Regions from separate parts of the Arthrobacter sp. B0316-1-20 genome, predicted to be linked through region 2. Evidence: riboswitches for the same ligand, from Rfam matches in the RefSeq annotation. Region 2 holds a riboswitch; each other region holds the start of a gene.
The links. A riboswitch is a leader RNA that binds a small molecule or an ion and turns the genes downstream of it on or off. The one in region 2 is predicted to bind glycine.
Positions count from the first base shown of each region.

Region 1: it holds a riboswitch for glycine, as region 2 does, so the genes downstream of both, gcvP (aminomethyl-transferring glycine dehydrogenase) here and gcvP (aminomethyl-transferring glycine dehydrogenase) in region 2, are expected to answer to the same signal.
Region 3: it holds a riboswitch for glycine, as region 2 does, so the genes downstream of both, gcvP (aminomethyl-transferring glycine dehydrogenase) here and gcvP (aminomethyl-transferring glycine dehydrogenase) in region 2, are expected to answer to the same signal.

Region 1 is NZ_JBNHHC010000170.1:109-3,828, forward strand. Features, by position in the region: partial or broken gene cycA (D-serine/D-alanine/glycine transporter) at 1-1,213, opposite strand, end outside; glycine riboswitch at 1,458-1,562, shown strand; glycine riboswitch at 1,564-1,677, shown strand; partial or broken gene gcvP (aminomethyl-transferring glycine dehydrogenase) at 1,729-3,720, shown strand, end outside.
Region 2 is NZ_JBNHHC010000005.1:129,224-137,480, forward strand. Features, by position in the region: gene AC5RW2_RS10120 (GntR family transcriptional regulator) at 1-453, shown strand, start outside; gene AC5RW2_RS10125 (MFS transporter) at 674-1,984, shown strand; gene AC5RW2_RS10130 (mycothiol transferase) at 2,055-2,567, shown strand; glycine riboswitch at 2,643-2,743, shown strand; glycine riboswitch at 2,744-2,858, shown strand; gene gcvP (aminomethyl-transferring glycine dehydrogenase) at 2,914-5,793, shown strand; gene gcvT (glycine cleavage system aminomethyltransferase GcvT) at 5,810-6,961, shown strand; gene AC5RW2_RS10145 (L-serine ammonia-lyase) at 7,049-8,257, shown strand, end outside.
Region 3 is NZ_JBNHHC010000006.1:105,586-113,842, forward strand. Features, by position in the region: gene AC5RW2_RS11860 (MFS transporter) at 1-45, shown strand, start outside; gene AC5RW2_RS11865 (S66 family peptidase) at 82-1,131, shown strand; gene AC5RW2_RS11870 (mycothiol transferase) at 1,263-1,775, shown strand; glycine riboswitch at 1,901-2,000, shown strand; gene gcvP (aminomethyl-transferring glycine dehydrogenase) at 2,172-5,051, shown strand; gene gcvT (glycine cleavage system aminomethyltransferase GcvT) at 5,067-6,218, shown strand; gene AC5RW2_RS11885 (L-serine ammonia-lyase) at 6,306-7,733, shown strand; gene AC5RW2_RS11890 (hypothetical protein) at 7,730-8,257, opposite strand, start outside.

The sequences.
Region 1 (3,720 bases), on a different contig from region 2:
TGGTCCAGACGAACATGAACAGCAGTGCGGAGATGGTGGTGACCAGCGTGAAGGCCGCGATGATCGATTCGCCGGCATACAGCAGCACGACGCCGGCCAGCAGGAAGGTGCAGGAGAAGACCAGCGCGTTGCGCGGCACCCGGCGCGGGGACAGGCGGCCGAAGGTCTTGGGGGCGTCGCCTTCATGCGCCAGGCCGAATACCATGCGCGAGGTGGAATATATCCCCGAATTCGCGCTGGATGCCGCGGAAGTGAGGACCACGAAGTTGATCACGCCGGCGGCGATGGCCAGCCCTGCGAGGGCGAACATGCCCACGAAGGGGCTGCGGTCCGCCGAGAATTCCCGCCACGGCGTCACAGAAACAATCACCGTCAGCGCGACCACGTAGAACAGCATCACACGGATCGGAATGGAATTGATGGCCTTGGGAAGGTTCTTTTCCGGATCCTTGGCCTCCGCCGCGGTAGTGCCCACCAGTTCGATGCCCACGAAGGCGAATACGGCGATCTGGAATCCGGCGATAAAGCCCATCGGGCCGGTCGGGAACATGCCGCCGTCGTTCCAGAGGTTAGCGAAGGTGGCCTCGGAGCCGTTCGGGGCGGTGAAGCCGGTGATGATGAATACCAGGCCGACCACGATGAGGCCAACGATGGCGATGATCTTGATCAGGGCGAACCAGAATTCGGTTTCACCGAAGGCCTTGACCGTGGGCAGGTTGAGCCCCAGCAGCAGCAGGATGGCGGCCAGCGCGGGGATCCAGAGCTGGAGGTCCGGCCACCAGAAGGCCACATAGCCGGCGATGGCGATCACGTCCGCGATGCCGGTGACAATCCAGCAGAACCAGTAGGTCCAGCCGGTGAAGAACCCGGCCCAGGGCCCCAGCAGGTCCGCGGCGAAGTCGCTGAAGGACTTGTAATTCAGGTTGGACAGCAGGATTTCGCCCATGGCCCGCATGACGAAGAAGAGCATGAAGCCGATGATCATGTAGACGAAGATGACCGACGGACCGGCCAGTGAAATCGTCTTGCCCGAACCCATGAACAGGCCGGTGCCGATGGCGCCGCCGATCGCGATCAGCTGGATGTGGCGGTTGGCGAGCTGGCGTTCGAGGTGGGGCTCGCCCTGGTGCTGCTCGTTGAAAGTGACCAAGTGGGAGTGGCCCTCCCCGGGAACCGCGGCTTCGGCGTCGGGCGGAATGGGGCGGTTGGACATCGGACTTCTTTCTGTCATCGGATCGATGGGCGCGCGGTGGTGCTAATCGTAAGGACCGGGCATGTCGTCCTTGTTCCGCCTCAGCGCACCTGAAATTCAGTGTGAGTCGGCTCACGAGCGAAAGTCAATTTGGTTGACGTTGCGGACGGTATGGGCGAAGCAGGGGGCGCCATGTAGAATCTTGCTCAAGGATAGGCTCCGGCGTATAGTTGTGAGTCGCATCACCCATAATTGAACATGCCTCTGAACCGCGGCGGGAGAGTCCTGCTGATGCTCAATCCGATCAGCAGGCGCCGTAGGAGCAAATCCTCCCCAGGAATCTCTCAGGCCCCTGTACCGCTGCGGCAAGGCAACTCTGGAAAGCAGTCAGGCGGCCAGCTCGCCGGACTCACCGACGGTGCAAGCGCCGAACCTGTGGAAACAGGTGGCGCGGAATCTCTCAGGTCCAATACAGAGCGGGGAGGAACTCGATCCGATTGGCGTCCCTGGACGCCGGAATACCCTGGAGTTCCCCCATGACGGTTCAATCAACAGAAACAGCCTTCGTCGACCGCCACATCGGCGCCCGCAGCAATGACGCGGAGACGATGCTCAAGCAGCTGGGCTACGCCAGCGTGGACCAGCTTGTCGACACCGCCGTTCCGGCGGACATCCGCCAGAGCGCGCCGCTGAACCTGCCGCCCGCCCGCAGCGAAATGGAAGTCCTTGCGGACCTGCGTGCGCTCGCTGCGAAGAACACCGTGGCCGTCCAGATGATTGGCCAGGGCTACTACGACACCGTGACCCCGCCGGTCATCCTGCGCAATGTCCTGGAGTCTCCGGCCTGGTACACCGCCTACACCCCCTACCAGCCCGAAATCTCGCAGGGCCGGCTCGAGGCCCTGCTCAACTTCCAGACCATGGTCGAGGACCTGACGGCACTGCCGATCGCCAACGCCTCCATGCTGGATGAAGCCACCGCCGTGGCCGAGGCCGTGCTGCTGATGCGCCGCGTCAACAAGGCGCACCAGGACGGCAAAGTCGTCCTGGACCAGGACGTGCTGCCGCAGACCATTGCAGTCGTTAAGGGCCGGGCCAAGGCACTGGACTTCGAGGTTGAGGTTGTGGACCTGTCCGCCGGACTGCCCGAAGGGGACATCGTCGGCATCGTGCTGCAGCAGCCGGGTGCCTCCGGCAACGTCGGCAGCCACGCTGCGGTGATCAAGGCCGCGAAGGCCCGCGGTGCCATGGTGACGGTCGCTGCCGACCTGCTGGCCCTCACTCTCATCACCCCGCCCGGCGACCAGGGCGCCGATATCGCCGTCGGCAACTCCCAGCGCTTCGGCGTGCCGCTGTTCTACGGTGGCCCGCACGCTGCCTACATGGCCGTGCGCACGGGCCTGGAGCGCTCGCTGCCGGGCCGGCTGGTCGGCGTCTCCAAGGACTCCGCCGGTACTGCCGCCTACCGTCTGGCCCTGCAGACACGCGAACAGCACATCCGCCGCGAAAAGGCCACGTCCAACATCTGCACGGCCCAGGCCCTGCTGGCGATCGTTTCCAGCATGTACGCCGTCTACCACGGCCCGGAGGGCCTGAAGGCCATCGCGCAGCGGACCAGCGGCCACGCCCGCACCCTGGCCTCCGTCCTCACGGGCGCCGGCTTGGAGCTCGCCTCGGAGCACTTCTTCGACACCCTCACCGTCCGCGTCCCGGGCCGTGCGGGCGAGGTCATCAAGGCCGCCGAGGCCAAGGGCATCAACCTGCGCAGCATCGACGCGGACCAGGTGGGCATCTCCTGCGACGAAACCACGACGGCGGCACACCTGGCCGCGGTTGCCGGAGCCTTCGGTGTCGACGACGCTGAGGCCAAGGTCCGGGCGGCCGCCTCGGCGACCCCCGGTTTCGAGCTGAAGTCTGACGTCGAACGCACCTCCGCGTACCTGACCCACCCTGTCTTCCACATGCACCGGTCCGAGACGCAGATGCTCCGCTACCTGCGCCGCCTGTCCGACCGCGACCTGGCGCTGGACCGGACCATGATTCCGCTGGGCTCCTGCACCATGAAGCTGAACGCGACGGCGGAGATGGAATCCATCAGCTGGCCGGAGTTCGCCTCCATCCACCCCTTCGCTCCGGATCACCAGACCGTGGGCTGGCGGGAACTGATCGCCGACCTGGAGGCCCGGCTGTCCGAGATCACCGGCTACGCCGGCGTCTCCATCCAGCCGAACGCCGGATCGCAAGGCGAGTACGCCGGCCTGCTGGCCATCCGCCGTTACCACCTGGCCAACGGCGATGACCAGCGCGATGTCTGCCTGATCCCTGCTTCCGCACACGGCACCAACGCCGCGTCCGCGGTGCTGGCGGGCCTGAAGGTCGTCGTCGTGGCCACCGCGCACGACGGCACGATCGACCACGCCGACCTGAAGGCAAAGATCGAGAAGCATGCCGACCAGCTGGCCGGCATCATGATCACCTACCCGTCCACTCACGGCGTGTACGACGCCGACGTCCGCGAGGTCTGCGAT
Region 2 (8,257 bases):
ACCGGGCATGAACACCGCATCGTCACCCTCGGCCCACACCAGGCTGTCCAGCTCCTGGACGTGATGGGCGTGGTGCTGGTGGCGCTGTTCGAACGAGCGGCCCCGAGGTTGTCGCCCGAGGACACCAGCAGAATGGCCACCTTGGCGGATGATCTGCGGACCGCCCTGCAGCACGAAGACATGCTGGCGTCGCACCGTGCCATCGGCGGCCTGGTGGACATCATCCTTCAAGCAGGCGACCATCAGGAACTGCGGGAAGTGAACACCCATGTGCTCGGCCGTTCCCTGGCCCGGCTGCACCTTTTCCAACATGCGATCGCCTATCCCATCTGGACCGACGGCTGGGACGAGACAGTGCAGTACTTGCAGCGCGGCCAGTCCGAGGCTGCCGTGGAAAGGCTCCGCCGGACGTTCTGGATCCTCGCCGAAGAACTGGCGCCGGAGAGTTCGTAGCCGGCCTGCGGGTCTGCCGGGAGGCGGCCCGGTGAGGGGATAAGGTGAAACCCGGCCGGATTGATCCGGCCGTCCCCGCCCGGCCGTTCGACCCCATGGACCAAGCTTGACCTCGACCGCACAACAGACTGCCGATACCCAACCGCGTTCCGAGGACCGCTCCCGCTCCAACCCCAGTCCGGTACCCCGGAAGCCCGGTCCGTTTGCAGGCCGCTTGACCGTGCTCGCCGGCATTCTCTTGCTCGCGCTGAGCCTCCGGCTGGCCGTCTCCGGCGTCTCGCCGGTGCTGGCAGACATGGCCGCGGATCTGCCGTTCGGTACCGCCTCCACCGGAGTGTTGGGCATGCTGCCCACCGCGGCCTTCGCCGCCGCTGGGTTCGCCGTGCCGGTACTGCTGCGGCGACTCGGGTTGGAAGCCCTGCTGTTGGTGGCAATCCTCATGGCCGCGGTCGGCCAACTCGGCCGGGCGATGGCCTCGGACGTGCCGTCGTTCCTGGTCCTGTCCGGCCTGACCATGGCCGGCTACGGCGTCGGCAACATCCTGCTGCCGCCGCTGGTGAAGCGTTATTTCCCCGATCGGATCGGCCTGGTCACGGCGCTCTACGTGACGCTGCTGGCGGTCAGCACAGCGTTCAGCCCGCTGCTGGCCGTGCCGCTTGAGCAGGCCGCCGGCTGGCGTTTCTCGATCGGGGTCTGGGCAGCCGTGAGCGTGGCGGCCCTTGTGCCGTGGTTGGTGACTGCGTGGACGGAGCATTCCCGGCGCAAAATCTCCCGCCTGGTGCTGCAGCCCTACCGCCCCGGCGGTTTGGACCCGCTTCAGCAAGCGCACCGCGACGGCGCACGGCCGCCGATGGGCCATGCCGCGGCGGCCCCGGCGGGTGTTGGCGGCGCGGGTCCAGCCGGTCCCGCGCCCGGTGCCGCAGCCACCACCACCAGCACGACGGCGGTGCGCGTCTGGCGATCGCCGCTCGCCTGGGGTTTGGCCCTGGTTTTCGCCGGGACCTCGTCCAATACCTTTGCCATGTTCACCTGGCTGCCGCCGTTGCTGGTGGACAGCGGGATGTTGCCGCCGATGGCCGGCACCATGCTGGCCTACTACGCCATCCTGGCCCTGCCGACCAGCCTGCTGGTGCCGCTGATCGCGGCGCGGTTGCGCAATCCGCTGGGCCTGGGCCTGCTCTTCATCGGCTTCTACGCGGCCGGGTACGCCGGCCTGCTGCTCTCGCCGTCGTTCGGTACCTGGCTCTGGATCACCTTGGCCGGCTTGGGGCAGGGCACCTTCGCCCTGGCCCTGCTGTTGGTCAACCTCCGGACCCGAACCACCGCCGGCGCCGGAGCGCTGTCCGGGTTCGCGCAAGGGATCGGCTACACCGTCGCCTGCGCCGGTCCGCTGGCCTTCGGGCTGCTGCGCGACGTCAGCGGCGGCTGGGGTGCTTCCTTCGGTTTGTTGGGCGCCGCCCTGCTTCTCCTGGCGGTCGGCCTGGTCATTGTGGGACGCCCCCGGTATCTGGAGGACTCGGTCCGGAACTGAAGCGGCGGCCCGTTCCGCGGCCAGCCGGGCGCCGGTAGGCTGACGGCAGAGTCCGCTACGAGGAGGCGCCATGAAGTTCAATGACCTGCTGGCCGATGCCTACGGGCGGATCCAGGAACGCGTCCACCATGTGCTGGAAGGCCTGGACGCCGACCAGCTGGCTGCCCAACCGGGCGGCGACAGCAACTCGATCGGCTGGCTGGTCTGGCACCTGACCCGCATCCAGGACGACCACATAGCCGATGTCGCCGGCACCCAGCAGTACTGGCTTGCCGGCTGGTCTGAGCGCTTCGACCTGCCGCTGGCCGAGAAGGACCATGGTTTCGGCCACACGCCCGAACAAGTGGCGGCGGTCCGGGTGGAATCGGCCGACTTGCTCCGCGACTATTACGACGACGTGCATGCCGGCACGCTGGCCTACCTGGCCGGACTCACCGAGGACGATCTGGACCGGATTGTCGACACCCGGTGGGATCCGCACGTGAAGCTGGGCGTCCGGCTGGTGAGCGTGATGGACGACTGCATGGAACACATCGGCCAAGCCGCGTATGTGAAGGGCATGCTCGCCCGCGGGGAAGTCTAGGAGCCGTCACCACCTTGTTGCCCGGGGGCGGCTGGACTACCATTCAAGGAGTTAGAAACAACTGCATACAGCCTTCGACATGCGGCGGGAGAGTCCTGCTGAGCACTAGGTCAGCAGGCGCCGTAGGAGCAATACCTCCCCAGGAATCTCTCAGGCCCCTGTACCGCCGCGGAGAGGCAACTCTGGAAAGCAGCCGGACCGTTCGTGGACCGGCTCACCGACGGTGCAAGCAGGAACCGGCCCCCGTGCCGTCCTGCGGAATCTCTCAGGTTCAGCCACAGAGCGGGGAGGAACCCTTCACTACCGGCATGGCCACCCCATGGCGGAGATTAACTGGAGTTCCTCAATGACGGCTAAAGCCAACCTCGCCACCCGGCCCGGCAGCACTTCCTTCGCAGACCGCCACATTGGCCCGCGCCGGAACGACGCGGAAGCCATGCTTAAGCAGTTGGGCTATGCAAGTGTCGACGATCTCGTGGATGCTGCGGTGCCCGCAGACATCCGCCAGCAGGAGCCGCTTGCCCTGCCCGAGGCGCGCAGCGAAGCTCAGGTTCTGGGCGACCTGCGGGCCCTGGCTGCCAAGAACGTGATGGCCGTGCAGATGATCGGCCAAGGCTACTTCGACACCATCACTCCGCCAGTGATCCGCCGCAATGTGGTGGAGGACCCGGCCTGGTACACCGCCTACACCCCGTACCAGCCGGAAATCTCGCAGGGCCGGCTGGAGGCGCTGCTGAACTTCCAGACCATGGTGCAGGACCTGACCGCGCTGCCGATCGCCAACGCCTCGCTGCTGGACGAAGCCACCGCGGTGGCCGAAGCCGTGCTGCTGATGCGCCGCTCCAACAAGGCCAAGGCCGCCGGCAAGACCGTGCTGGACGCGGACCTGCTGCCGCAGACCATCGCCGTCGTCAAGGGCCGGGCCAAGGCTCTGGACTTCGAGGTTGAGGTGGCCGACCTTTCCGCCGGGCTGCCCGAGGGCGATATTTCCGGCATCGTGCTGCAGCAGCCGGGAGCCTCCGGCCGCGTCTTCGACCATGCTCCGGTGATCGCGCAGGCCAAGGAACGCGGCGCCATGGTCACCGTGGCCGCGGACCTGCTGGCCCTGACCCTGATCACGCCGCCGGGCGAGCAGGGGGCGGACATCGCCGTCGGCAATACCCAGCGTTTCGGCGTCCCGCTGTTCTTCGGCGGCCCGCATGCCGCCTACATGGCGGTGCGCAAGGGACTTGAGCGCTCGCTGCCCGGCCGCCTGGTGGGTGTGTCCAAGGACGACGCCGGCCGCCCCGCCTACCGTCTGGCGCTGCAGACCCGCGAGCAGCACATCCGCCGCGAGAAGGCCACCTCCAACATCTGCACCGCGCAGGCGCTGCTCGCCGTGGTGGCCAGCATGTACGCGGTTTACCACGGTCCCGAGGGGCTGAAGGCAATCGCGCAGCACGCCAACCAGGCCGCCCGCACCCTCGCCGGGGTGCTCACCGGCGCCGGCTTCAGCCTGGCCGCCGACCAGTTCTTTGACACGCTCACGGTGAAGGCGCCGGGCAAGGCCGCGGAGATCGTCGCGGCCGCCGAGGCCAAGGGCGTGAACCTGCGCCACGTCGACGCCGACCAGGTGGGCATTTCCACCGATGAAACAACGACGGCGGAGCACCTCGCCTTGGTTGCGGAGGCGTTCGGCGTGGAGGGCGCGGCCGGCAGGACCGCCGAGTCCGCTGCCGGGCCGCGCTTCGAGCTGCCGGAAGACCTGCTGCGCAGCTCGTCCTACCTGGACCACCCGGTGTTCCACAGCTACCGCTCCGAGACCCGGATGCTGCGCTACCTGCGCCGGCTGTCCGACCGCGACCTGGCGCTGGACCGGACCATGATCCCGCTGGGCTCCTGCACCATGAAGCTGAATGCCACGGCGGAAATGGAAGCGATGACCTGGCCGGAATTCGCCTCCATCCACCCGTTCGCTCCCGCCAGCCAGACGGCCGGCTGGCGCGAACTGATCGCCGACCTGGAGGAACGCCTCGCCGCGATCACCGGCTACGCGGGTGTCTCCATCCAGCCCAACGCCGGCTCGCAGGGCGAATACGCCGGCCTGCTCGCCATCCGCCGCTACCACCTGGCCAACGGTGACGACCAGCGCGACGTCTGCCTGATCCCCGCCTCGGCGCACGGCACCAACGCGGCGTCGGCCGTGCTGGCCGGCATGAAGGTGGTGGTGGTCGCCACCGCACCGGACGGCACCATCGACCACGCCGACCTGCGCGCCAAGATCGACCAGCACGCCGACGCGCTCTCCGCCATCATGATCACCTACCCGTCCACGCATGGGGTGTACGACGCCGACGTGCGCGACGTCTGCGACGCGGTGCATGCGGCCGGCGGCCAGGTCTACATCGACGGCGCCAACCTCAACGCGCTGGTCGGGCTGGCCCAGCCGGGCAAGTTCGGCGGCGACGTCTCGCACCTGAACCTGCACAAGACCTTCTGCATCCCGCACGGCGGCGGCGGCCCCGGCGTCGGACCGGTGGCCGTGGCCGAGCACCTGGTGCCGTTCCTGCCCGGCAACGCCGCGCTGGCCGAACACGAGGGCAAGGGCGTGCCGGTCTCCGCCACCGAGTACGGCTCGGCCGGCGTGCTGCCGATCTCCTGGGCCTACGTGGCCATGATGGGCGCCGAAGGGCTGACCGAAGCAACCAAGAGCGCACTGCTGGCGGCCAACTACGTTGCCAAGCGGCTGGACGAGCACTTCCCGGTGCTCTACACCGGCAACGACGGGCTGGTGGCGCACGAATGCATCCTGGACCTGCGCGAACTGACCGCCCGGTCGGGCGTGACCGCTGAAGACGTGGCCAAGCGCCTGATCGACTACGGCTTCCACGCACCCACGCTGTCCTTCCCGGTGGCCGGCACCCTGATGGTGGAACCCACCGAGTCCGAGGACCTGGAAGAGATCGAGCGGTTCATCGACGCGATGATTTCCATCCGCGGCGAAATCGACCAGGTGCTCAACGGCGACTTCCCGTTGGAGAACAGCCCGCTGCGGCTGGCTCCGCACACCACCGCCGCCGTGGTCAGCTCCGACTGGGACCGTCCCTACACCCGCGAACAGGCCGCCTTCCCGGTGCCTGGCCTGCAGGTGGACAAGTACTTCGCTCCGGTCGGACGGATCGACGGCGCCGCCGGCGACCGCCACCTGATCTGCAGCTGCCCGCCGCCCGAAGCTTTCGAGAACTAGGAAAGGTCTGCACCCTTTGACTACCGAGACCACCACCACGCCCCGGCACACCGCGCTCTACGAGGAACACGAGCGGCTGGGTGCTTCCTTCACCGACTTCGGCGGCTGGATGATGCCGCTGAAGTACAGCAGCGAACTGGCCGAACACAAAGCCGTGCGCAACAGCGCCGGGCTTTTCGACCTCTCGCACATGGGCGAAGTCTGGGTCACCGGCCCGGAAGCCGGAAAGTTCCTGGACTACGCCCTGGTCGGCAAGCTCTCCGCGGTCGCCGAGGGCCGGGCCAAGTATTCGCTGATCTGCAACGCCGACGGCGGGATCATCGACGACCTGATCATTTACCGGCGTCCTGCGACCCAGGACGGGGACCGCTACCTGGTGGTGCCCAATGCCGGCAACGCCCCGACGGTCGCCGCGGAACTGGCGGCGCGGGCGAAGGGCTTCGATGTCGCCGTGGAGGACGACACGGCCAACACCTCGCTGGTGGCCGTCCAGGGCCCCAAGTCGGTGGAGATCCTGCTCCAGTTGGTGCCGGCGGCCCAGCACGCCACCGTGCGGGAGATGAAGTACTACTCCGCCGACGAGGTGAGCTTCACCGTGGACGGAGCGCCGCGCAAGCTGCTGCTGGCCCGCACCGGCTACACCGGTGAGGACGGCTTCGAGATCTACGTTCCGAACATGAACGCCGGCTCGCTCTGGAACGCCCTGCTGGAGGCCGGGCGGAGCGTTGACCTGCTGCCGGCCGGCCTGGCCTGCCGCGACTCGCTCCGGCTCGAAGCCGGCATGCCGCTGTACGGCAACGAGCTCAGCCTGCAGGCCAGCCCCTTCGACGCCGGCCTGGGCGGTGTGGTCTCGCTCAAGAAGGACAGCGACTTCGTGGGCCGCAGCGCCCTCGAGGCACAGAAGGAAAAGGGCTCGGCCCGCAAACTTGTGGGCCTCAAGGGCGCCGGACGGCGTGCCGGCCGCTCCCACTACCCGGTGCTGAAGGACGGCCAGACCATCGGCGAAGTTACCTCCGGCCAGCCCAGCCCCACCCTTGGCTACCCGATTGCGCTGGCCTACGTGGACGCCGAGTACGCCGAGCCCGGAACCCGGGTGGACGTGGACCTGCGCGGCAAGCCGGAGCCGTTCGACGTGGTCGAGCTGCCCTTCTATCGGCGGGAACAGTAGCCGCTCCCGCCACCTAGGCATCTGCCGTCCCCGCGGCCGCGGGGACGGCACCGCCGTACCTCCCAACCCCGAAAGGACAGGGATGACATGGCTGTAGGCGTTTTCGATCTTTTCTCCGTCGGCATCGGCCCCTCCAGTTCCCACACGGTGGGACCGATGCGGGCTGCCGCGGTGTTCGTGCGTGAGGTGGCCGAGGCAGGCCTGCTGGAGAAGGTGGGCGGGCTCCGCGTGGACCTGTACGGTTCGCTGGCCGCCACCGGCCGCGGCCACGGCACCTTCACTGCCGTGCTGCTGGGACTGGAGGGCTTCGAACCGGAGGCGATCCTGCCCCAGCAGGTGGAGGAGCGGCTGGCGGACATCGCCGCGACGGGCAAACTGCAGCTGGGCGGGGAACTGCCCGGCGCCACGGCGCGTCCACTCGAATACGGTGTGCAGGACATGGTGCTGCACCCGCTCACCGTGCTGCCGCGGCACACCAACGGCATGCGCTTCCAAGTGCTGACAGCCCCGGACGACGGCGATGCCCAAGTGCTGCACGAAGCCACCTTTTTCTCTGTGGGCGGCGGATTCATTGTCCGCGACGGCGAAGAGGAAGCAGCCCAGGAAGAACTGGAGTCTTCCAAGCAGCAGCTGCCCTATCCGTTCCGCACCGCGGCCGAACTGCTGGAACACTGCCGCAGCACCGGTCTGGGCATCAGCGACATCATGATGCTCAACGAGGAGGCGTCACGCCCGCGCGAGGAGATCGAGGCCGGGCTGGTGCATATCTTCGACGTGATGGAGGAGTGCAAGGATTCGGCGATCCGCCGCGAAGGCAACCTGCCCGGCGGACTCAACGTCCGCCGTCGTGCTCCCGCGTGGCATGAGCGGCTGCTCAAGGAAGACCCCAACCGGGACCACAAGTTCTGGCAGGAATGGGTGAACTTGGTGGCGCTGGCGGTGAACGAGGAAAACGCCTCCGGCGGCCGGGTGGTCACCGCGCCCACCAACGGCGCCGCCGGGATCATCCCCGCCGTGCTGTTCTACGCCACCCACTACGCTCCCGGCATGGAGCACGCCACGCGCCAGGACAAGGAGCAGGTGGTGGTGAAGTTCCTGCTGACCGCCGGTGCCGTCGGAGTCCTCTACAAAGAGCAGGCCTCGATCTCCGGCGCCGAAGTCGGTTGCCAGGGCGAAGTCGGTTCCGCCTCGTCGATGGCGGCCGCGGGCCTGGCCGAAGTGCTCGGCGGGACCCCGATGCAGGTGGAGAACGCGGCCGAGATCGCCATGGAGCACAACCTGGGGCTGACCTGCGAT
Region 3 (8,257 bases), on a different contig from region 2:
GTGGGCCGGCCCCGCTATCTGGAGGATTCGGCCCGGGATGGATAGCGGCCGCTGAGGCACAGCGCGTGGTTGGATGGGGAAATGCCGAGCCATGCCCTTGTGTCCCCGCCCAAGCTTGAGCCCGGTGACCGGGTCGCGATTCTCTCCCCGTCCTTTGCTGCCCCCGGGTTCGCGCCGGATGTCCACGAGCAGGCGATGCGTCGACTCAGCGCCGAAACGGGACTGGTCCCTGTGGAATACCCGACGACCCGGAAGCTTGGCGCTTCCGCCGCGGAACGCGCCGCGGACCTGCACGCCGCTTTGTCCGACCCGGCCATCCGGGCCATCCTCGCGACCATCGGCGGCGACGACCAGGTAGCCCTCATTCCCCATCTGGACGCCGGTCTCGCCGCCGCGAACCCCAAGATCTTCATGGGCTACAGCGACAACACGAACCTCTTGAACTGGCTGTGGTCGGTCGGGATAGCAGGCTACTACGGGGGCTCGACCCAGGTGCACCTCGGAGCCGGGCCGCACATTGACGACCAGCACCTCGCGTCGCTGAAGGCAGCGCTCTTTAAGGGCGGTGAGCTGGAGATTGTTGACCCAGGCGAGTCCGAGGACTTCGGGCCGGACTGGCTGACGCCACAAGCCCTTGTCAACTTCGGTGAACGGGAACCCACGCAGCCGTGGACGTGGGCGGGGCCCGAGCGGGAAGCGACCGGCCGCACCTGGGGCGGGTGCCTGGAAGTCATCGATCAGCTGGCCATGGCCGATCGGCTGCCGCCCCTGGGAGCCCTCGAGGGGTCGATCCTGATTGTTGAAACCAGTGAGGAGTTGCCTCCGGCAGCGTGGGTCAAGAGATGGGTCCGGGCATTGGGGGAACGGGGCGTCCTCTCGGCGGTGGAAGGAGTGCTCGTCGCCCGGCCTCCGGTGAGCAGTCACGGTACCGTCCCGCCAGCGGAGGAGCGTGCCCGGCTCCGCGCCGCGCAACGCGATGCAGTCCTCGCCGAGATAAAGCGCTACAACGACCCGGCCGTCGTCTGCATCGGAGTCCCGTTCGGCCATACCCGTCCGCAATGGATCGTGCCCTACGGAGGGACAATGCGGCTCAATGGCCGGGATCGAACCATCACGGCCGATTACAGTTGACCGCTGAGGCAGGCGGTCCGGGCGACGGATGCGCGGCTGCGTGAGCGTCCCCGCGCCTGCGGGCAGGCACGCATTCCTCGCCGTGGCCCCGGCCGGTAAGCTGGCGCCACAGTCGACCGGCGGGAGGCGCCATGAAGTTCAACGACCTGCTCGCAGATGCCTACGGCAGGATCCAGGAGCGCGTCCACTCCGTGCTGGACGGGCTGGACGCCGGACAACTGGCCGCCCGGCCCGGCGGTGACAGCAACTCGATTGCCTGGCTTATCTGGCATCTGACGCGCATCCAGGACGACCATATTGCCGATGTCGCCGGCACGGACCAGTACTGGCTGACCGGCTGGGCGGAGCGGTTCGACCTGCCGCTGCCCCGGAAGGACCATGGCTACGGCCACACGTCGCAGCAGGTGGCGGCCGTCCGGGTCGAATCGGCCGACCTGCTGCGCGGCTACTACGACGACGTCCATGCCGGCACCCTGGAGTATCTGGCCGGACTGAGCGAGGATGACCTGGACCGGATCGTGGACACCCGGTGGGACCCGCACGTCAGCCTGGGGGTGCGGCTGGTCAGCGTCCTGGACGACTGCCTGGAGCACGTCGGACAGGCCGCCTACGTGAAGGGCATGCTCTCGCGCACCGATGCCTAGCGGCGGCCACGCGGGTTCCGGCGCCCCCGCGGCGGCCGCAAGCCGCGCCGTCGGGCGTCGCCGCCTTGTTGCGCGCCAGCCGCTGGACTACCATTCAAGGAGTCAGTACAACTGCATACAGCCTTCGACATGCGGCGGGAGAGTCCTGCTGGGTACCAGTCAGCAGGCGCCGTAGGAGCAATACCTCCCCAGGAATCTCTCAGGCCCCTGTACCGCCGCGAAGAGGCAACTCTGGAAAGCAGCCGGACCGTTCAGGACCGGCTCACCGACGGTGCAAGCAGGAGGCGGCCCCTTGGGCCACAGCCTGCGGAATCTCTCAGGTTCAGTCACAGAGTGGGGAGGAACCCTTCACTACCGGCATGGTCAGCCCAGCCGGGGATAACTGGAGTTCCTCACATGACGGCTAAGTCCACCAGCGCTACCCGGCCCGGCAGCGCCTCCTTCACCGACCGACACATCGGTCCGCGCCGGAACGACGCGGAAACCATGCTCAAGCAGTTGGGCTACGGCAGCATCGACGAGCTGGTGGACGCGGCCGTGCCCGCCGACATCCGCCAGCAGGAACCGCTGGCGCTGCCCGCCGCCCGCAGCGAGTCCCAGGTCCTGGGGGACCTGCGCGCCCTCGCCGCGAAGAACGTGACGGCCGTGCAGATGATCGGCCAGGGCTACTACGACACCATCACGCCGCCGGTGATCCGCCGCAACGTGGTGGAAGACCCGGCCTGGTACACCGCCTACACCCCGTACCAGCCGGAAATTTCGCAGGGCCGGCTGGAGGCGCTGCTGAACTTCCAGACCATGGTCCAGGACCTCACCGCGCTGCCGATCGCCAACGCCTCCCTGCTGGACGAAGCCACCGCAGTGGCCGAAGCCGTGCTGTTGATGCGCCGGTCCAACAAGTCCAAGTCCGCCGGCAAGACCGTGCTGGACGCGGACCTGCTGCCGCAGACCATCGCCGTCGTTAAGGGCCGGGCCGAGGCGCTGGACTTCGACGTAGAGGTTGCCGACCTCTCCGCCGGCCTGCCGGACGGCGACATCTCGGGCATCGTGCTGCAGCAGCCGGGAGCCTCCGGCCGGGTGTTTGACCAGGCTCCGGTCATCGCGCAGGCCAAGGAGCGCGGCGCCTTGGTCACCGTGGCCGCCGACCTGCTGGCGCTGACCCTGATCACGCCGCCGGGCGAGCAGGGCGCGGACATCGCCGTCGGCAACACCCAGCGTTTTGGCGTGCCGCTCTTCTTCGGCGGCCCGCACGCCGCCTACATGGCCGTCCGCAAGGGGCTGGAGCGTTCCTTGCCCGGCCGCCTGGTGGGGGTCTCGAAGGACGACGCCGGCCGCCCCGCCTACCGCCTGGCGCTGCAGACCCGCGAGCAGCACATCCGCCGCGAGAAGGCCACCTCCAACATCTGCACCGCGCAGGCACTGCTGGCCGTCGTGGCCAGCATGTACGCCGTCTACCACGGCCCCGAGGGCCTGAAGGCGATCGCGCAGCACGCCAATGAGGCCGCCCGCACGCTGGCAGGCGTGCTCACCGGCGCCGGGTATGCGCTGGCGGCAGACCGGTTCTTCGACACCCTCACGGTGAAGGCTCCGGGCAAGGCCGCCGAGATCGCCGCCGCCGCCGAGGCCAAGGGCGTGAACCTGCGCCGCATCGACGCCGACCACGTCGGCATTTCCGCCGATGAAACGACGACGGCGGAGCACCTCGCCCTGGTCGCGGAGGCCTTCGGCGTGGAGGACGCCGCCGGCAAGACCGCCGAAACGGCCGGGAACGCCGGCTTCGAGCTGCCGGAGGAGCTGCTGCGCAGCTCCTCCTACCTGGACCATCCGGTGTTCCACAGCCATCGCTCCGAGACCCAGATGCTGCGCTACCTGCGCCGGCTGTCTGACCGAGACCTGGCCCTGGACCGGACCATGATCCCGCTGGGCTCGTGCACCATGAAGCTGAATGCGACGGCGGAAATGGAGGCGATGACCTGGCCGGAATTCGCGTCCATCCACCCGTTCGCCCCGGCCAGCCAGACCGCCGGCTGGCGCGAGCTGATCACCGATCTGGAGGAACGACTCGCGGCGATCACCGGCTACGCCGGCGTCTCCATCCAGCCCAACGCCGGTTCGCAGGGCGAATACGCCGGCCTGCTCGCCATCCGCCGCTACCACTTGGCCAACGGCGACGACCAGCGCGACGTCTGCCTGATCCCCGCCTCCGCGCACGGCACCAACGCCGCCTCGGCCGTGCTGGCCGGCATGAAGGTTGTCGTGGTCGCCACGGCACCGGACGGCACCATCGACCACGCCGACCTGCGCGCGAAGATCGACCAGAACGCCGACTCGCTTTCGGCCATCATGATCACCTATCCGTCAACGCACGGCGTGTACGACGCGGACGTGCGCGACGTCTGCGAGGCGGTCCATGCCGCCGGCGGGCAGGTGTACATCGACGGGGCCAACCTCAACGCGCTGGTAGGACTCGCGCAGCCGGGCAAGTTCGGCGGCGACGTCTCCCACCTGAACCTGCACAAGACCTTCTGCATCCCGCACGGGGGCGGCGGCCCCGGCGTCGGGCCGGTAGCGGTGGCCGAACACCTGGTGCCGTTCCTGCCGGGCAACGCCGCGCTGGCCGAACACGAAGGCAAGGGCGTGCCCGTCTCGGCCAGCGAGTACGGCTCGGCCGGCGTGCTGCCGATCTCCTGGGCCTACGTGGCCATGATGGGGGCCGAGGGCCTGACCGAGGCAACGAAGAGCGCCCTGCTGGCCGCGAACTACGTCGCCGCCCGGCTGAACGAGCACTTCCCGGTGCTCTACACCGGCAACGACGGGCTGGTCGCGCACGAGTGCATCCTGGACCTGCGCGAACTCACCGCCAAGTCGGGGGTGACCGCCGAGGACGTGGCCAAGCGCCTGATCGACTACGGCTTCCACGCGCCCACCCTGTCCTTCCCCGTGGCCGGCACCCTGATGGTGGAGCCGACCGAGTCCGAGGACCTGACGGAGATTGAGCGGTTTATCGACGCGATGATCGCGATCAAGGGCGAAATCGACCAGGTGATCGCCGGCGACTTCCCGCTCGACGCCAGCCCGCTGCGCCTGGCCCCGCACACCGCCGCCGCCGTGGTCAGCTCCGACTGGGACCGGCCGTACACCCGGGAGCAGGCCGCCTTCCCGGTACCGGGCCTGCAAGTGGACAAATACTTCGCCCCGGTGGGACGGATCGACGGCGCCGGCGGCGACCGCAACCTGATCTGCAGCTGCCCGCCGCCCGAAGCCTTCGAGAACTAGAGAGGTCAGCACCGCATGACTACCGAGACCACCACCATGCCCCGCCACACCGCGCTCTACGAGGAACACGAGCGGCTGGGTGCCTCCTTCACCGACTTCGGCGGCTGGATGATGCCGCTGAAGTACAGCAGCGAACTGGCCGAGCACCGCGCCGTGCGCAACAGCGCCGGCCTGTTCGACCTCTCCCACATGGGCGAAGTTTGGGTCACCGGCCCGGAGGCCGGGAAGTTCCTGGACTACGCACTCGTCGGCAAGCTCTCCGCCGTCACCGAGGGCCGGGCCAAGTATTCGCTGATCTGCAACGCCGACGGCGGCATCATCGATGACCTGATCATCTACCGGCGTCCCGCCGACCAGCACGGGGACCGTTACCTGGTGGTGCCCAATGCCGGCAACGCCCCGACGGTTGCCGCGGAACTCGCCGCACGGGTCGAAGGTTTCGACGCCACGGTGGAGGACGCCACGGCCGAGACCTCGCTGGTGGCAGTGCAGGGACCGAAGTCCGTGGAAATCCTGCTCCAGCTGGTGCCCGCCAACCAGCATGGCACGGTGCGGGACATGAAGTACTACGCCGCCGACGAGGTGGACTTCACGGTGTCCGGGGCGCCGCTGAAGCTGCTGCTGGCCCGGACCGGGTACACCGGCGAGGACGGCTTCGAGATCTACGTCCCGAATACCAACGCGGCCGCGCTCTGGAACGCCCTGCTGGAAGCCGGGCGGGGCGCCGACCTGCTGCCGGCCGGGCTGGCCTGCCGCGACTCGCTTCGGCTGGAGGCGGGCATGCCGCTGTACGGCAACGAGCTCACCCTCGAGACCAGCCCGTTCGACGCCGGCCTGGGCGGCGTGGTGGCGCTGAAGAAGGACGGCGACTTCGTGGGCCGCGGCGCCCTCGAGGCGCAGAAGGAGAAGGGCTCGGCCCGCAAGCTCGTGGGACTCAAGGGGCTTGGCCGGCGCGCCGGCCGCTCCCACTACCCGGTGCTGAAAGACGGCCGGACCATCGGCGAGGTCACCTCCGGCCAGCCCAGCCCCACCCTCGGCTATCCGGTGGCTCTGGCCTACGTGGACGCCGAGTATGCCGAACCCGGGACCAGGGTGGACATCGACCTGCGCGGCAAGCCCGAACCGTTCGAGGTTGTAGGGCTGCCGTTCTACCGGCGGGAGAAGTAGTCCTCACCCGCTTTCAGGGTGCCGCCGTCCCCGCGGCCGCGGGGACGGCGCCGCCGCACCTCTCCACTCAAACAGGAAAGGGATGACATGGCCGTAGGCGTTTTTGACCTTTTCTCCGTAGGCATCGGTCCCTCCAGCTCGCACACGGTCGGCCCGATGCGGGCCGCCTCCGCGTTCGTGCGGGAGGTGGCCGACGCCGGCCTGCTCGACAAGGTTAACGGGCTGCGCGTGGACCTGTACGGCTCCCTCGCCGCCACCGGTCGCGGGCACGGGACGTTCACCGCCGTGCTGCTGGGGCTGGAGGGCTTCGAACCGGAGCACATCCTGCCCGACCAGGTGGAGGAGCGGCTGGCAGACATCGCCGCGTCCGGCCGGCTGCGGCTGGGGGCGGAACTGCCCGGCGCCGCCGCCCGGCCCCTGGACTACGGGGTGCAGGACATGGTGCTGCACCCGCTGACCGTGCTGCCCCGGCACACCAACGGCATGAGGTTCCAGGTGCTGGAATCGAGCGACGACGGCGAGGCACGGATTCTGCACGAAGCCACCTTCTTCTCCGTGGGCGGCGGCTTCATTGTCCGCGGCGGCGAGGAGGAAGCCGCCCGGGAGGAGTTGGAGTCCTCCAAACAGCAGCTGCCCTATCCGTTCCGCACGGCGGCGGGGCTGCTGGAGCACTGCCGCAGCACCGGCCTGGCCATCAGCGACATCATGATGCTCAACGAGGAGGCCTCCCGCCCGCGGGAAGAGATCGAGGCCGGACTCGTGCACATTTACAACGTGATGGAGGAGTGCAAGGACTCGGCCATCCGCCGCGAGGGCGAGCTGCCCGGCGGACTCAACGTCCGCCGTCGGGCCCCCGCCTGGCACGAGCGGCTGCGCAAGGAAGACCCGGACCGGGACCACAAGTACTGGCAGGAATGGGTCAACCTGGTGGCGCTGGCGGTGAACGAGGAGAACGCCTCGGGCGGGCGGGTGGTCACCGCGCCCACCAACGGGGCCGCCGGCATCATCCCCGCCGTGCTGTTCTACGCCACGCACTACGCACCCGGCATGGAACAGGCCAGCCGCGAGGACAAGGAGCAGGTGGTCGTGAAGTTCCTGTTGACCGCCGGTGCCATCGGGGTTCTCTACAAGGAGCAGGCTTCCATCTCCGGCGCCGAGGTCGGCTGCCAGGGCGAAGTCGGCTCAGCCTCGTCGATGGCTGCCGCGGGACTGGCCGAAATCCTCGGCGGAACTCCGGCCCAGGTGGAAAACGCGGCCGAAATCGCGATGGAGCACAACCTGGGGCTCACCTGCGATCCGATCGGCGGGCTGGTGCAGATCCCGTGCATCGAACGGAACGCCATCGGTGCCGCCAAGGCCGTGAACGCGGCCAAGATGGCGCTGATGGGGGACGGCACGCACCGGGTGTCGCTGGACGAGGTCATCATCACGATGCGCGAGACCGGCCGCGACATGAGCGACAAGTACAAGGAAACCGCCACCGGCGGCCTCGCCGTCAACGTCGTGGAGTGCTAGGAGGCCACGTCCTCCAGGTCCTGTCCTGACGGGCGCACGGCCGGCGGGCCCGCGGGACGCCGCGGCGGCATCGGCGGCCGGCGCGGGACGACCGGCTTTCGGGCACCCAGCAGGTCGGCGGACGGGCGTTCGGCGGGCTGCGGCCGGGTAGGTGCGGGCTGCGGCGCACGCGATGTCCCCGGCCGGTGGCCCGCGACGCCGCGCCACTGTCCGGCACCGGCGCGCAGCCGCCCCGTACCGGACTTGGCGGCAGCGCCAATCCTGCGCGAAGCGGGAGCAATCTTGCCGCCCAGCTCCTTGGCACGACCCGCGGCCTCCGCCCATGGCAGGGCGGAGATCGCCGGGCCGGCGGCGCGTGCCGCGGCCGAAAGCCGTTCGACAGCCCGGCGCCGGCCACCCGCCTCGGGCCGGTTGAGCACCATCAGGATGGCCGCGAGCAAGGCGACCGGGATGGAGACCAACACGGCAACGGCGCCGGCATACATGGCCAGGAAAACCTTGGCGGGGGAATCAAACAGGCCGGT